Regions from separate parts of the Paenibacillus sp. J2L1-98 genome, predicted to be linked through region 3. Evidence: riboswitches for the same ligand, from Rfam matches in the RefSeq annotation. Region 3 holds a riboswitch; each other region holds the start of a gene.

Region 1 (4,192 bases), on a different contig from region 3:
ACCCAAAGCCCATCGTCGTAAGTCTCATTTCAAGCCAAATGGATGCTGACCGAATGGACTATTTACTTAGAGACGCTTATTTTACCGGTGTAAATTACGGTACTTTCGATTTAGAGCGGATACTGCGCGTATTACGCCCTTATAAAGGGCAAATTGTAGTAAAAGAGAGCGGAATGCACGCCGTAGAGCATTATTTGATGTCCAGATATCAAATGTATTGGCAGATTTACTTCCATCCAGTTACAAGAAGCTCTGAAATTATTTTACGTCAAATATTTCGTAGAGCGCAGGAGCTTTATGTGGGTGGCTATGTATTTAATTGGATGCCAAGCTCGATTAAGGTGCTGCTTCATAATACGATGACGGTGCATGATTATCTGAAACTGGATGAAGCACTCATTCAGACTGCCTTCACGCAATGGGCGGAGGAGCAGGATTTGCTGCTAAGCGATCTGTGCGACCGTTTTCTGCACCGTCATTTATATAAGTACATAACCATTGAAAATCCCGATGAAACGCTATTAAATGAAATTAGTGATTGTTTCTCTTCTATTGGAATGAATCCGGATTATCATATGGAGATTGATTTCCCGTTTGACCTGCCATACGACGTATATCGACCTGATAAAAAAGATGGCGAAAAGAAAGAAAAAGCGCCGATTTTGTTGTTAGACGGGCAGGATGAAATAAGTGAAATTTCTGCCAAATCCGACATTGTTCGCTCTATTACCGGTCTGCATCAGGGACAATACCATTTGTACTACCCGGAAGAGCCGCTCAAAAAAAATATGAACCGGATACCTGATTCTTTGAAAAAATTGTTCAAACTCGACTGAAGGAGCCTGACATCAATATGACATTACTTTTCGATACACATACCCATTTAGACTCATATAAGTTCGATGAAGATCGTGACGAAGTCATTCAGCGCGCAAAAGATGCAGGCGTGCATATGCTCCTCAATATTGGCTTTAACCGTGAAACGATTCCGACGACGATCGCGCTCGCCGAGCAGTACGAGTTCATTTACGCGGCTGTCGGCTGGCATCCTGTGGACAGCATAGATATGCTTCCGGAGGATTTAGAATGGATTGAACGGCTATGCGCGCATGAGAAGGTTGTTGCCATCGGCGAAATCGGTCTTGATTATCACTGGGATACCTCGCCTAAAGACGTTCAGCAGCGTGTATTTCGCGAACAGATCCGTCTTGCGCGCAAAGTAGGGAAGAGGGTCGTTATTCACAATCGCGATGCTCACGAGGATGTTGTCCGAATTCTTCAAGAGGAAAATGCAGCCGAGGTCGGAGGCGTCATGCATTGCTACTCAGGCAGCTGGGAAACCGCAAAACGGTGCCTGGATATGAACTTCTATATTTCGTTCGGAGGACCTGTTACTTTCCAAAATGCAAGGGTGCCCAAAGAGGTGCTTAAACAGGTTCCGCTCGACCGGCTTTTGATTGAAACCGACGCTCCATATTTGGCCCCTCACCCGTTCAGAGGGAAGCGAAATGAGTCCTCCTATGTGTCCTTAGTTGCAGAGACAGCAGCGGAATTATTAGGCAAAACGGTGGAAGAAATAGGCGCAATTACGACCGAAAACGGTAAAAAATGTTTTGGTATTGTCTGAGAATGAGAGAAATGAGGAGAATTTAAGACCTTTATCGCGTAAAAACTAATTTTTATATCGATTATCGCTTATTTTTTCCGTCTTTATTCACCTTTTTCGCTTAAATCGTCTTTTATCGTATCTTTACAATTGACCTCGTATGAGGGTATGATTCAACTCAGAGCATAACATTTTGTATTGGATTTCCAGTTTGCGCTTAATCTCCACTTTGGAGAGCGGGGGAACCAGATGCGGGAATTTATACCGCATTTTGAATTCTTCAGGGGTGAATTTCGGAGCCTTTGCCATGAGCATTGTGTAACGAATAGGGCGACTCTCTTGCCCGAATCCGTCAGCTAACCTCGTAAGCGTTTATAGAGAGTGATCAACCTCGTGCATCCATTTTTCCGTATCCCAGAGTAGTAATACCCGGGAAGCCACGAAACAGATCCTCTGTCGACGGCTTCTTTTTATTTTCGAATAATCGGGAATTTGTCGACATAGGGATTAAAGATGGGGGTGGGAGGTTCGGCAGCAGTTCTGGATTGCGTGCTTGCACGCCAATATACTATAGTCGCGTCAGTTGTATCATGCGTAAAACTTGGCGGCGGGGCTATGAAGGAGGACCGATGAAGTGGGAATACTCCAGGTTAAGGACACCCATGGGAAACGATCATCCAGCATGTCTTTCGCATTGCGATGGAAGCGTGAAAACTTGCGTTTGATTCTTTTGAGTGCTACTATCTCAATCGCTATGACTTTCATGTTTTTGGTGTTGTTGTACGGAACGGCTGTCAAAAGCGTCTCCGTAGTAGTGAACGGACAAGAAACCATTGTGGAAACGAAGCAATGGGTCCTGCAACGCCTACTGGATGAACAAGCTATCGCAATTGGACCACATGATGAGGTGTCTAAACCGCTTAATGCGGCAATAAAGGACGGAGATCGTATCGAGGTAACTCATGCGGTACCGGTAATTGTGAAAGCTGATGGCAAGACCTCTACTGTGTACACGACAGAGAGAACAGTAAAGGCAGCGATCGAGGAATTACATATTCCAGTTCGTAGTCAAGATAAAGTAGTACCGCCGCTTAATACCGCAGTAAATGCGGAATTGACGGTAACAGTAGTGCGCGTCGACACGAAAGTATCGGAAACGGAACGCGCGATGCCATTCTCTATCGTGAAGAAGAAGGATCCGACACTGGAAGCGGGCAAGGAAAAGCTCGTGCAAACCGGTAAACAAGGTCTTATTGTAGAACATATCGAGAAGCAGTATGAGGACGGAGTTCTCATTTCGAAGAAGATGGTCAGCAAGGTTGTCGAGACGGCGGCTGTTGATCAGGTTATCGCTATCGGAACGAAGAAGGAAGAGCCTAAGGTAACGGTTCTCTCGAACAGAAGCACAAGCATGGCTTCGCTTACGAAGAGCGGTGTCACGTTTAAGGCAAGGAAAGTGCTTAAGAACGTCACGTTGACTGCTTACTCAGCAGGCGTAGCTTCTACAGGCAAGGATGAAAGCCATCCGCAATACGGAATTACAGCATCAGGAGCCCGTGTGCAAGAGGGACGGACTATAGCCGTTGATCCTGAGATTATTCCGATTGGCTGGTGGGTTTACATTGAAGGCATTGGCTTCCGCCGGGCTGAGGATAAGGGCAGCGCGATTAAAGGCAACAAAATCGATGTATACTTTGACAGCACTAAGATTGCAAACAAGTTCGGCAGAAAGAAAGGCATCACTGTATATGTGCTGGGGCCGAATAGACCTACCTCAAGCTGATGAGCGGGTTACCATCATTTTATCGTAATATTTAATTAAATATGCCATCATAAGGAGAGGCACTGCCTCTTCTTTTTGCATGTTTGCGGGCTTATTAGAATTTATAAAGAAGGGAATGATCTTGATGATCAAAGAGATCATTGTCGTTGAAGGTAAAGATGACACCGTAGCAATAAAACGGGCGGTAGATGCGGATACCATAGAGACGAACGGCTCGGCCATCGGTGAGGACGTGCTGAGAAGAATCGCGCTGGCGAACGAGCGTCGCGGCGTCATTATATTTACTGATCCCGACCATGCGGGAGAACGTATCCGCAAAATAGTCGCCCGTCACGCACCCGGGTGCAAGCATGCTTTTTTACCGCAGGAGAAAGCTTTGTACAAAGGGGATATCGGCATTGAAAACGCGAGTCCCGAAGCGATTCGTACAGCGCTCTCAGAGCTGCGTACAGAGTCGGCGGACGGAGCGGGAGAAATTAGCTGGGAAGACTTAATGGATGCAGGCCTAATCGTCCATCCGGACGCGTCCAATCGGCGCCTGGTTATAGGCAAGCTGCTTGGCATCGGTTATGCGAACGGCAAGCAGTTTTATAAACGTTGTACAAGCTTTCGAATTTCCAAAGCAGAATTTACGGAGGCGTTCCGTCAAATGGAAGAGGAACTGGAGGGATAGCGGGATGAGCGGACAAGAGCATACTGAGCAAAGCAAGACAGCGGTAAAATCGGCTTCGGTAGAGGTGGCCACGCCCAAACGGACCAAAGAGATCATTGCCAAATACGGCTTCTCTTTCAAGAAGAGCTTA
Region 2 (4,192 bases), on a different contig from region 3:
CCACCGCTTGATGCCGTCAATAATAGTTAAGAAGCCGACCTTATTCTGCAGGCCGGCTTTTTTTATGACAGATCTTTTACGGTATGACTTTGCGCCTTCGGAAGTCGTCGAAGATGTTCATGAACATCGCTTCCGTATCGATGAATTCGTGAAAGCCTAAGCGGCGGGCCTTCGTTCCGTCGGCGAAGAAATCGTAATCCCATGAGAACACGAAATCGCCAAATCGCCATGAGGATACCTCTTTATAGGAATGCCGGGCAAGCCCATGCTTCTCGGCCATCTTGTCCCATAACGGCTCCTTGTCCGACATAACAATGTCCAATGACATCTGCAGCGGAGGCGCTGTCTCTAAGCCGAAGTAGTGAGCAATCTTTGGCCATAATTCATTCCAGCGGAACAAATCGCCGTTCGTAATGTTGAATGCCTGATTGGCGCAGCGCTCATCTGTCGCCGCCCATACGGTTGCTTTTGCAAGAAGCCCGGCATCTGTCATCTCCAAGAGACTGTTGTAAGCTCCGGGCTTTCCCGGAAACCGGAGCGGAAGTCCAAGCTCCTTCGAAATGGAAGCGTAGACCGCAATAACCATGGCGAGGTTCATCGGATTTCCAAGCGAGAAGCCGCAGACTACAGAAGGACGGAGCGCCGACCAAGTCCAAGTCTTGCCGCTTTGTCTTTGTTCTAAGTATTGCTGCTGATCAATATTGAACTCGGGCGGCATATGGTTAGCGTCTGACTCGCGGGCCGGCGTCTTGAAGGGTCCGAGATGCGCGCCGTATACTTTGTATCCCTGCATTAAGCTGACATGCTTCAAGCCCGATGCGATTGGTTCGATAGCTTCTACGACGTTCACTAGCATGGCGAGATTAGGTTGAACGAGTTCGGCCCAAGTTGGACGGTCCTGGTAGGCGGCATAGAAAATATGTGTAACCTCGGTTAAACCGCTTAGCTTTTCACGGGTTTCGTCTGCATGGAGCAGATCTGCAGCAATATACCGGACACGGCCGCTAGACTCACCGCCTCGGCGCGATATGCCGATTACGTCCCAATCAGGGAGAGTGATGAGGTAATCGATAAGGTTGCTCCCAATAACACCATTTGCGCCTACGACTAAGGCGACTTTGCGATTTTTTGGAGATTCAGTATTCATTGCGAATCAGCTCCTTCTGCACTGTGCTTTGTTCAGACTTATATTGCCTCAACAAATAGGAGCTGTGAAGTACGCACTTTGAAGTGACGTAAGCACTTTAAAGTAATTAAGCAGTAATATCGAAGGATTTATGTGGGGAAGAATAACTCGCAGGGGAAAGCTGCTCTGGAGGTAATACGCTAACCCGGCTTCCGAAATACAGCTCTCGCGAGCCTTTACCGGGATGCAGAGACGCTAACAGTAAGACAGCCCAGAACGTGGAACCTGTTCTGGACTGTCTATTTTTGTTATGAAGACCGTTAATCCAAAGAGACGTAAGAGACAGCACGTTGACGCAAAACAGATTCTTCAAGATCGCTTTTGAACGGTGACGAATCGGACGCATGTGCCAGGACATGATTGACGGCTGTGGCGAATAGGTTGAGTATGCGTCCGTCCCGATCCGTCTTGTCATACTGAAAATGGTTTAGAGGCGGGAGAGGGACGCTGCCGATAAAGCTTTGAAGCAGGTCGCTCCATCGTTCCAAGTCAATCGCATCTTCGTTATCGCAGGCGAATAGCTCGCTCCAGCCGAATCCCAGATTGCTTGTTAAACGTAGACATATACGATGGCCTGCCGAGTCGACGGCGATAGCTGGAATGACGAATAGTTCGATTCGTGTGACGGATAAATAGGGGGATTGTTCGGTGATGAAATAATGCTGGTTTTCACAATTTGTCAACATAAAAAAATCTCTCCTTTGTTCGCTTACGAGGTTAGCTGCCGGATTCGGGCTAGAGAGAATGCCCTACCAGGGTTACAAATCCCTGGATTCACCCCTTGCGAAACGTTATCGAACGTACGCGTTGGTTCCCCCGTTTTTTCATTCGAAAAATTCAGCGTTAATAGTGTACTCTTTATTATAACCCCCAATCGCTTCGCTGTAAATCTTATGAAAAATTCAGAGATAATGGCTGGCGGGCATTCATGACTGCCGAGAGCTTAAAAAAGGGATGATCGACAAGTACCTCTTGTCAGATCATCCCTTTGTTCGAAACGGCCCGGTCAGTCTTCTGTAATTGGCTCAACCTCTACCCAGTCCTGCGACCAGTTCTGTATTTCCCGGATGACCGGCTCGAGTGCGCGGCCCTTCTCCGTTAATGAATACTCTATGCGAACAGGTATTTCGGGGTAAACATGCCTGTCGACAATACCTTCATTTTCTAAATCCTTAAATCTCTCCGACAGCAGTCTGCCGCTGATGGGGAGCGCGGACTGTACGGCGCAGAATCGCTGCGGGCCGGACAAAAGCTGATTTATGATTAGGCCGGTCCAACGCCTGCTGATGATGTCCATTCCCTTCTGGAAACGGGGACATAGGTTAGATTGATCCATGCGTATCACCTCTTTTTACTTCTATTAAGTATAACCTCAATATCTTATTTATACAAGCAAACCTGAATATTGTTAATTACTTGACTATCCTTAGTTATAAAATTATAATTAGTTACAAATAGTAAGTGATTTGAAGGAGGCACAACAATGAAGCCCTTATTTCTAGCACACGGATCACCGATGCTCGCCGTCGAGCAAAATGAATATAGCAGGTTTCTTGAGCAAACAGGAGCGGGCTTGAATCCGGATGCCATCGTTATCTTCACCGCGCATTGGGAGACCGAGGTAGTTACGATCTCGTCCAAGGATGATGAATACGAGACGATTTACGATTTTTACGGCTTCCCCGATGAGCTGTACAAGGTTAAGTATCCAGCGAAAGGATCTACTAAGGCAGCTGCACTTGTCGGCCAATTGCTGAAGGATAGCGGCATACCGGCAGCCTATGATACGAATCGCGGACTCGATCACGGCTCATGGACGATGCTGAAGCATATGTTTCCGAAGGCGGACATCCCGGTCGTGCAAGTTTCCGTTAATCCTTACCGCTCCGCAGAGGAGCAGTACCGGATTGGCGAAGCGCTGCGCAGCCTTAGCTCGCAAAATATTTTGCTGATCGGCAGCGGCGTAACCGTCCATAATCTGAGGGTGGTGAAATGGGGACAGCAGGAGCCGGAGAGCTGGGCAGTCGAATTTGATGAGTGGCTAATCGAAAAAATGAATAAGCAGGATTTAAATTCTCTATTTCAGTATGAACAGCTTGCTCCGCATGCTAAAATGGCTGTACCCCGCGCAGAGCACTTTGTTCCTTTATATATCGCGCTTGGAAGCGGCCATGCGGAAGCGACGCCGGAGGTTATTTATCGAAGCTACCAATTCGGCACACTGAGCTACTTATCCATGCAATTTTAATTTTATATACAGTTAGAGAAGGTGAATAAGCATGATCAAACCAAATATCGCAGCCATTATTAAGGATAAATTAAAACGTACGCAAAGCGGAAGCCACGATATTTATGTCATTGGGCCGGTTAAGCTTCCTGTAGAGTTAGACGGCGAAACGAAGGTGTTTCATTGGTATAGCTGGCTTCGCAAGGAGGCAGGCGAGGAGAAGTCTCCCGAGCAGCTGGTTGAAGATTTGAACCGCTTCTCCTATGCCGATCTTCAGCAATCAAGCGTTCTCGTATATGGCGATTTCGAAAATAATGAAGATGCGCTCATTCGGATGCACAGCATCTGCCATACGGGAGATATATTCGGGAGCGCAAGATGCGATTGCGGCTTCCAGCTGAAGCAATCGATGCGGATTATTACCGAGCACGGCTCGGGAGCACTATTTTATTTGGCGAACCATGAGGGTCGGGGAATCGGGTTGTTCAGCAAAGCGATCGCTTATTTGCTGCAGGAGGACGGCCTTGATACGGTTGACGCGAATACGGAACTGGGCTTTGCGGATGATGCGCGCGATTACAGCGATGCCATCGCCGTGCTTAAGCTGCTGCGCGTTTTGCCGGTGTCGATCATTACGAATAATCCGCGTAAAGTGGACGCGCTGCGCAAATCGGGTATGAACGTTGCCGGAAGAGTGCCGTTATGGGGCAACTCCTCCGTCTATAACGAGAAATATATTCAAACGAAAAGGAACCGGTCAGGTCATTTTGGAGAAGAGC
Region 3 (4,192 bases):
GGCTGGCGGCTAGCGGTTAAACATTTTTACCTTGTTATATTATTGTTTCTGTATCAGCTGCTATGGGGATTTTTCCTTTATCGTTTCATTGACTCGGTCGTCTCGCCGCTGCTGCGGCGGTACCCGGGCTCCTATCCTTCTGATACGGCTGCTCAGCTCTTCATGACCGAAGCCCAATTCCAGCTGCTCAAAACCGATCTGATCACCCCGTATGTCTGGACGTTAGGCGGTCTGTTGTTTGCCAGGATGCTGCTGACGCCTTTGTTTAACGCCGGCTTGTTCTACTCGCTCAATCAAACGAGATCGGAGGGGAGAACCCGGTTTCTGGAGGGCATCCGCAAAACGTGGAAGCCCGTTGTCCTGCTCTACTGGATAGAAGCTGTCTTATCGCTGGCTCCTGCCTGGTGGCTGATGCCCCGCTCGCTCGACGCACTTCTGGAGAGCGGCTCCATCCCGGAACTGCTGCAAGCGGTGCTGCCTGGCGCATCACTATGGCTGCTGTGGAGCACAGTGCTGCATTTGTTATTTCTAGCCATGCAGTTCGGCGCTGCATCCGGCGAAGGCGTATTCCGTTCCTTATGGCACGCTCTCCGGAACTTTCTCTCCTATGCGGCCATCTCACTCATCATGTGGGGGATCGGAGCTGCCGCAGGACTCGTAGTCACCGGCATATCGATGCTCTGGGCCGGCTTGTTCGCGCTCATCCTGCATCAGGGCTATCACCTGATTCGTACGCTCATGAAGGTATGGACCATAGCCTCGCAATATGAATGCCTGCAATCGAAATAAACGCAGGATGAAGAAGCCTTCGGCTCCACGGTTCGCCCGTGGATACGGGGCTTTTTTTATTTCAAAACCGACCGCAACTAAATGATTACATTTCTGTATAAATATTTGTAAGAAAATGAATAATGGGGGATACATGTAAATGATGCGTAAAAAATTGATTATAATATCGATGGTATTGCTCTTATCGGGGGGTTCGCTCGTTGCAGCCGACAAATTACTCCAAAAAGTAACGCTGATTTATAATAATAAACAATCGGTAGAAGATGGTTTACTGGTAGATGATAAGGTGTACATCAATATCCGTTCCTTAAGCGATTCCATGCAAGCGTTCATTCAATGGAAGGGCAGCGAGAAGAAGCTGGTCATTCAGAAGCCCAACGTCCATATGTTTCTGATGAATGAGAAGCGAACCATGTTTGGACAGGTTGAAAAAGGGGCTGTTCAGAAATTTTTAGTACAAGCGCAAATCGATAATTTGAATGTCGCCATCTCCGAATTCAAGGTCACGATTGTTGACCCTAACGATAAAGAAACGACGATTGACAGCCGCAGCCAGGATGATGCTGATTTTAAGCAATTTGTCGAAAAAGACACCTTTTGGTTCAGCTCGAAAGTCATCTCCTATGATTTTAAATACTCGGGCAAATACAAGCTGCGGTTCTGGATGGAACAAAAGAACGGCGATCCGCAGCTCATCTCCGAGAAGGTCATTACCGCAAAATAAAGCGCGCATCCGAATGATGTAAAACCTGAAACTACAATAAAACCTCCGGCTGACCGGAGGTTTTTTGTATGAATTTTTTTAATCTTTCGTTTGTAAACAGTAAAACACCGCAGCTTTCGGGACTTTAGGCTAATCTACGCGGAGAGGTGCCGCAGGGACAATCCGGTATCATTTACATGATATCTACATAATTAATGAATTAGTTTCGTCACATTTAGCTAGAAAAGACTACAAATGAGTGTTTATATTACACAAAAGTCGTTTAAACGAACTAAATTGTCAAAAGGTTACATGAGAATTATTAGAATTTGCCAGTAAAGGCAGGAGATCAATGAAAATAATCGAATAATTCTCAGGAGCATGAAAAAACTGCCTAATTCCCTATCGGGAAACGGGGGAACCACTCTGGGTGAATTGATTCCGACGTCTGAGTTTTCTCAGCGCCTGAGGAATCATAGGGAGCCTTCAACCGAACCCCACAGCTAACCTCGTCGGCACTGGAAGGAGTTTCACAATTGAAGAAGATTACCGCATTACTCCTGGGTCTCGTTCTCGTACTCGCTTTCCAGGCGGGTAGCGCTTTCGCAGACTCAAAACTGAACGGAACTATCAGTGATCTTATTGGTACTCCGTACAGAAGCGGCGGAACGTCGTCGAATGGCTTTGACTGCTCCGGTTTTACGAGCTACGTGTTCGACAAATTGGGCGTTGACCTTCCTCGCACATCCGGTTCGCAAGCAAAAACAGGCACGAAGGTCGCTAAGGCTGACCTACTTCCGGGAGATCTTGTGTTCTTCGACACAGTCGGTGGCAACAACAGCACCGTTTCCCATGTTGGCATATACATCGGAAATGGCAAGTTTGCACATTCGTCCTCCAGCAGAGGCGTTGTAACAGACAAACTTAATTCCTCCTATTATGTAGACCGTTACGTGACTGCCCGTCGTGTCATGGATACGGATTCCCTCTAAGCATATGCTAACGGACAATAGAGTGACCTAACTCCTCTCATCGAGGGTTGCAAGGGTAGACTCACCCAGCAAAGCCGCAGTTATTTGTCCACCGTCGACAAATGACATGCGGCTTTGCTGTTTTATTTCAAGCTGATTATGCCGCACTGCTCTGCGGTATAGGAAGGAGAAATGCCGATGTATTTGTTTATTCACCGCAAGGATTTGCGCACCGCAGATTTGCGCGCATTTGATTATTTGAAAAACAAAGATACACATGGCATTCATTTGCTCATCATAGATCCCGTCCTCACGGGCGAAGGCCGGCTGACCAGCCACAGCGGCCGAAATTTTTTGGCGCAAGCCGCTTCACTCCTGCACAGCTATTCCAATGCGGACAAAGAACTGCATGTGCTGTACGGGGATCCCGTTTTGATTACCGAAGCTCTGCTGCAAACGCATCCCATCGAAGAAGTCGTCGTTCATGCGGACTACACGCCCTACTCGCTTAGGCGCGATGAGCAGCTGCAGCAGGCAGCGCGCAGGCTGGGCCGGCGCTGGATGTCGATTGCAGATGCGCCGCTTGCTGATTTAGAAGCTTTTCCTGCATTCGCACGGCGGCCTGCGCCTTATAAAGTGTTTACGCCCTTCTATCGCATGTGGAGCAGCTATATGCGGGAATGCTATCGTCCAATGAGCGGAACAATGATTCAGGAGCTGTCTACCGTAAGAGAAATGAACAGCAAGGTCGCGCTATCATTCGCGCTGCCAGAGTTTATTTCTTGCGCACTTGGCGGCACTTGTGTTGAAGGGGCTCAAAAATCGTTAATCAAGCTGGATCGCTTCGCGCGTGAGCGCCTCGCCTCCTACGCAAATAGCCGCGACGCTTACGCGGACGATTATGCCAGCGGTCTCGCCCGCTTCTTGAACACCGGCGCCATCTCGGCCCGCCACGCCTACGAGCTTACGCAAGGGCTGCCCGGGGCCGAGACATGGATTCGCCAGCTGGCATGGCGTGATTTCTATTTGTACCAAGCGATGTATCATGATGATTACTTCCGATATGAACAGCTGGTTGATTTGTCACCGCTCTCGGATACTCATCTGCAGGCGTGGGCAGCTGCTGCGACCGGCATTCCGATTATTGACGCGGCCATGACGCAGCTGAACCGTACGGGTGAGCTGCCAGGCCGCTTGCGAATGGTTGCGGCCATGTTTTTAACTAAAAACCTGCTGTGCCCGTTTACGCTTGGCGAGCAGCATTTCCGTCTGCACCTAAGCGATTATGACAATACGCTTAACCGCGGCGGCTGGCTGTGGTGCTCATCGCTAGGCTATGATGCTGCGCCTTATTTCCGCATTATGAACCCGGAGACACAGTCGCGGACGCATGATCCCAGCGGCAGCTATATCCGGCACTGGCTGCCTCATTTAGCCCATCTCACGGACAAAGAGATTCATAAGCCGCAAAGCGGCGCCATCGTTGATCTGAAAGCGTCCCGGGCACGAGCTATCGAGGTATATAAGACGATACTTAAGCAGCGGGCGGGTTCATAATCCGAATGATTGACTGAACAGCATACGATTTCTTATTTGCCATATAAATAAACCTCTATACCCGCTTCGAAACAGCGGATATAGAGGTTTTTCGCATGTATTATGAGCAGCGGCCTAGCTCCCTTGCGCCCCACCTAAAACTAATGATCTGCGCCCCGCCTGTTTTCTTCCG
Region 4 (4,192 bases), on a different contig from region 3:
GTTTTCAAGCAAGTAATAAGCAGCTTGATAGGCATAAACTTCGTGCTGCTTTAGTATGGATGCTTTCCGCTGCAGCTCTTCTTTCATGGTCATTGTCTTCATCACTACACTTATTCACCCTCCTGCCATCCCCTGTCCGACAGCAGTCCATAACATTCAAGCTGCCTGCCGGAAAACACGATCTATTGTTGATTGCGGATAATGTAACTATACAGGAATCCATTTAGTCCACCTAGTACCATGTTTCCATAGTACTTGACAGCACCCATCCGCTCCTATGTATCGCTCTGAAGTTTCCATTATATCTCCTTTATTAAAGGAGAGCTCCCCATAATTAGTTAGGGCATACCCCAACAATTCTTGAGGAAATCAAATGAGATCAACCTATTTAAGGTACGTGATTCTGCGAAAAATGATGTTCTTACAGATGGGAAAAATTGCTAGAAAAATCTTTCTCTTTGAATGTATACATTTACAAATACACCACATAATAACCTTACATCCAACGAAGGAGTGAACTTACATGAGCAGAAGAAATTCAAACACGTTAGTAGTACCGCAAGCAAAAGCAGCACTTGCACAATTGAAAACTGAAGCAGCACAACAGCTGGGTGTTACATTTTCACAAGATGGATACAACGGTAATTTATCGACTCGTGATGCAGGTTCTATCGGGGGATATATTACTAAGAAGCTGGTTCAAATCGCAGAACAACAATTAGGTCAGCGTAAATTCTAATAAATGGAAACCCCTTCATGATCTCAAGATCATGGAGGGGTTTTTTACATTCACTTGATTTCTGTGAAATCATCTAACTAGGGCCGTTATTTTTGAAGATGATAAGGTACTGTCGCGATGACCACATCTTTTTGTGTAAATAAATATGCACGGAGCATTAAACTCGTCTGGTTGTGAAGAAAATAGTGCCACCAGTGCTTGGTAATAAATTGCGGAATGAGAATGGTGATATGATCCGTTTCGGCAGTTTTCCATTCAATCGTATCAATAAATCTCATTAACGGCCTAATGATGCTCCGATAACTTGAGCGAAGTACGATAAGACGGACGCCGGGATTCCACTCTTCCCATTTCTTCTCCATCCGCTCAATATCCTCATCATCAAATCCGACGTATACGGCAACTACATTTTCCGTCAATGATTTGGCATAGCTTAACGAATGATTAACGACACGGGTAATTCCCGCAATTGGAACTACGATCGTGCTTCCTTTTATGACAGGCTTATCCTTTGCCATATTAATCCGCAATTCGTCCGCCATGTTCCGGTAGTGGCGGTGAATACCGAAAAAGATAAAAATAACGATCGGCAAAAAGATAAATACCATCCACACGTGGCTAAACTTCGTAAAGATGAAAATCAGCGTGATCGCAAGCGTCGTCAACATCCCGACCGTGTTAATGATGAATGGAAATATCCAGCCTTTTGGCTTCAATTTCAACCAGCGTACCATCATCCCCAGCTGGGATAAGGTGAATGGAATAAATACACCTACCGCATACAGCGGAATTAAATTTTCGGTATTGCCGTGGAAAGCAATAACAAGCAGCGCCGATAAGACGCCTAAAATAATAATGCCATTTGAAAATCCTAAACGGTCCCCGCGAGCCATAAACATATTCGGCATGTATTTATCCTTTGCCAGCATGAAGGCGAGCAATGGGAAAGCAGCATAAGCTGTATTGGCTGCCAGAAACAAAATCAGAGCGGTTACTGCCTGTATACTATAATAAATTACCCCTCTGCCGAATGTTGCATTCGCAATTTGCGAAACAACCGTTTCTTTTTCATTCGGAGTAATGCCGTACCAATAGGCAAGCAGGCTGATCCCGATAAACATCGCACCGAGAATCGTACCCATCATAATAAGAGTAGCGGCCGCATTGCGTTCAGCCGGCTGTTTAAAGTTAGGAATAGCATTGGACATCGCTTCAACGCCGGTAAGGGCCGAACACCCTGAGCTAAATGCCTTTAATAACAAAAACAAGCTGATATTCGAGACGGTTGCGCCCATCTCTGGAGCAGCGGCATGAATGCCTCCGGCTGCATATTTGATAATACCGGAAATGATAAGCACGAAAATGGCTATTACAAACAAATATACCGGAAATGCTAACACGGATGCGGACTCTGTAATTCCTCGCAAATTGATAATGGTCAGCACCAAGATCATCACTAACGCAATTAAAACACGATGATCATGAAGAGATGGAAAAGCTGAAGTAATAGCGTCTGTACCGGCAGATGTGCTGACGGCAACCGTTAGAATATAATCGACAAGGAGCGAACCACCGGCTAACAGACCTGTTGAAACGCCCAAATTGTCTTTGGCTACGATATAAGCGCCGCCACCCGTCGGATAAGAAAAGATGGTCTGACGATAGGATAAAATTAAGACTAATAACAGTCCGAGCACAGCGAGCGATATCGGAATCGAATACCAAACGGCTGCAAATCCTACCGCCATTAACACAAGCAAAATTTGCTCCGTGCCGTAAGCGACCGATGAGAGCGCATCTGATGACAATACGGCGAGCGCTTTAAGCTTGCTTAGCTTTTCACCTTCGATTTCTGTGCTTTTCATTGGACGTCCGATTAGTAATCGTTTAAATCTGCTTACCATGATGATGCCCCATTTCTTATCACTGGATATTTAAAATTAAACACCGTGATCAAACTCTCCATATATCTTGTTCGCCCGTTCATTTGTTATACACCTATTCATCAGCCATTTAAACCATTTAAACACAAGTAAATCATAATTTTGGACAAAAAAAAGCCGCAGGAAAGTAAGGACTTTCCCACGGCTTTACCAAAATAGTTTGGCAGGTCGTGAATAATTCCTCTTCTGGACGCTTACGAGGTTAGCTGTCGGATTCGGGCGCAAAAGTCGCCCTACACTTAACAAAAGCCAAGTGATTCACCCCTGAGATCAGATCGGTTGATCTGTCCTCTATGGTTCCCCCGTTTCTTCTTCAGAACTCAGCGATAAAGGTTAATTATTGAACAAGATATGATGATTGATCACGAATTGAATCATACTCCTTCCAAAAAGTGTTGTAAAGGAACAGATACAATCAAATTGATTTGAAATATCACCTTGTATAATCGATTAAACGCTTACATCCCGTTCAATCTTTCCATATCGTTCTAATGCTCCATCTCACAGTAACGGATCTTGAGATTATATCTCAAGATCCGTTACTGCACCTTTTGATGCCGATGATACGAGCTTCGCATACTTGGCAAGCACACCCGATTTATATTTAAGCGGAGGCTTGATCCAATGATTTGCTCTTGCTTCCAGCTCCTGTGGCGTGATATCAAATTGTATTTCCTGCGCCTCGCTGTCAATGGTTATCATATCCCCTTCTTGCAAAAATGCAATCGGCCCGCCTACCTGAGCCTCCGGCGATACATGACCTACAACAAAGCCGTGCGAACCGCCCGAGAACCGTCCGTCTGTAAGCAGAGCAACCTCGCCGCCTAAGCCTTTTCCTATAATTAATGCGGTTACCGAAAGCATTTCCGGCATACCGGGCCCGCCTTTTGGTCCAGCGTACCTGATGACCAGCACATCCCCTTTAACGATTTCGTCATTCGAAATGGCTATTGTCGCTTCTTCCTCGCTATTATAGACGCGTGCGGGGCCCGAGAATTTCAGCTTTTTTAAACCTGACATTTTTGCCACTGCGCCCTCAGGAGCAAGATTGCCTCTCAGCACAACCAGTGGACCCGTTGGTTTCAGCGGACTCTCGAACGGACGTATGACCTGTTGATTTTCTTTCAGAGGCTGTGCTTCAGCCAAGTTTTCAGCAATTGTTTTTCCTGTGACCGTAGGACAATCGCCATGGAGCAGACCTTTTTCAAGCAGCATTTTCATAACGCCCGGTACGCCGCCATTATCATTCAGATCCTGCATGACATATTTGCCGCTTGGCTTTAAATCAGCAAGATGAGGCACTTGTTTACGAATCCGTTCAAAATCGTCTAAAGTTAAATCAACCTCAACCGAGTGCGCCATTGCCATGAGATGAAGCAGAGCATTCGTTGATCCCCCAAGGGCCATAATGAGGGTGATTGCATTTTCGAACGCTTTTTTTGTCATAATGTCGCGCGGCCGTATATCTTTCTCAAGAAGCTTGATAACGGTTCTTCCCGCCTCTGCGCAT

The links. Region 3 has a riboswitch for cyclic di-AMP ahead of AC0YNZ_RS28745 (C40 family peptidase). Riboswitches for the same ligand answer to the same signal wherever they lie in the genome.
Region 1: another riboswitch for cyclic di-AMP. It lies ahead of AC0YNZ_RS27150 (ubiquitin-like domain-containing protein); the one in region 3 lies ahead of AC0YNZ_RS28745 (C40 family peptidase).
Region 2: another riboswitch for cyclic di-AMP. It lies ahead of AC0YNZ_RS10800 (hypothetical protein); the one in region 3 lies ahead of AC0YNZ_RS28745 (C40 family peptidase).
Region 4: another riboswitch for cyclic di-AMP. It lies ahead of AC0YNZ_RS03320 (APC family permease); the one in region 3 lies ahead of AC0YNZ_RS28745 (C40 family peptidase).

The regions. Positions count from the first base shown of each region.
Region 1 covers NZ_JBWDNW010000026.1:9,643-13,834, forward strand. The annotation lists gene AC0YNZ_RS27140 (HD domain-containing protein) at 1-836, shown strand, start outside; gene AC0YNZ_RS27145 (TatD family hydrolase) at 854-1,627, shown strand; cyclic di-AMP (ydaO/yuaA leader) riboswitch at 1,811-1,993, shown strand; gene AC0YNZ_RS27150 (ubiquitin-like domain-containing protein) at 2,241-3,389, shown strand; gene rnmV (ribonuclease M5) at 3,514-4,062, shown strand; gene rsmA (16S rRNA (adenine(1518)-N(6)/adenine(1519)-N(6))-dimethyltransferase RsmA) at 4,067-4,192, shown strand, end outside.
Region 2 covers NZ_JBWDNW010000004.1:134,790-138,981, forward strand. The annotation lists gene AC0YNZ_RS10790 (winged helix-turn-helix transcriptional regulator) at 1-30, shown strand, start outside; gene AC0YNZ_RS10795 (SDR family oxidoreductase) at 77-1,147, opposite strand; gene AC0YNZ_RS10800 (hypothetical protein) at 1,447-1,872, opposite strand; cyclic di-AMP (ydaO/yuaA leader) riboswitch at 1,878-2,039, opposite strand; gene AC0YNZ_RS10805 (winged helix-turn-helix transcriptional regulator) at 2,193-2,522, opposite strand; gene AC0YNZ_RS10810 (DODA-type extradiol aromatic ring-opening family dioxygenase) at 2,670-3,434, shown strand; gene AC0YNZ_RS10815 (GTP cyclohydrolase II) at 3,466-4,192, shown strand, end outside.
Region 3 covers NZ_JBWDNW010000030.1:31,780-35,971, forward strand. The annotation lists gene AC0YNZ_RS28735 (hypothetical protein) at 1-789, shown strand, start outside; gene AC0YNZ_RS28740 (hypothetical protein) at 929-1,513, shown strand; cyclic di-AMP (ydaO/yuaA leader) riboswitch at 1,874-2,025, shown strand; gene AC0YNZ_RS28745 (C40 family peptidase) at 2,029-2,484, shown strand; gene AC0YNZ_RS28750 (FAD-binding domain-containing protein) at 2,662-4,020, shown strand; gene AC0YNZ_RS28755 (MFS transporter) at 4,135-4,192, opposite strand, start outside.
Region 4 covers NZ_JBWDNW010000001.1:707,746-711,937, forward strand. The annotation lists gene AC0YNZ_RS03310 (hypothetical protein) at 1-105, opposite strand, end outside; gene AC0YNZ_RS03315 (alpha/beta-type small acid-soluble spore protein) at 524-739, shown strand; gene AC0YNZ_RS03320 (APC family permease) at 826-2,643, opposite strand; cyclic di-AMP (ydaO/yuaA leader) riboswitch at 2,859-3,018, opposite strand; gene ilvD (dihydroxy-acid dehydratase) at 3,205-4,192, opposite strand, start outside.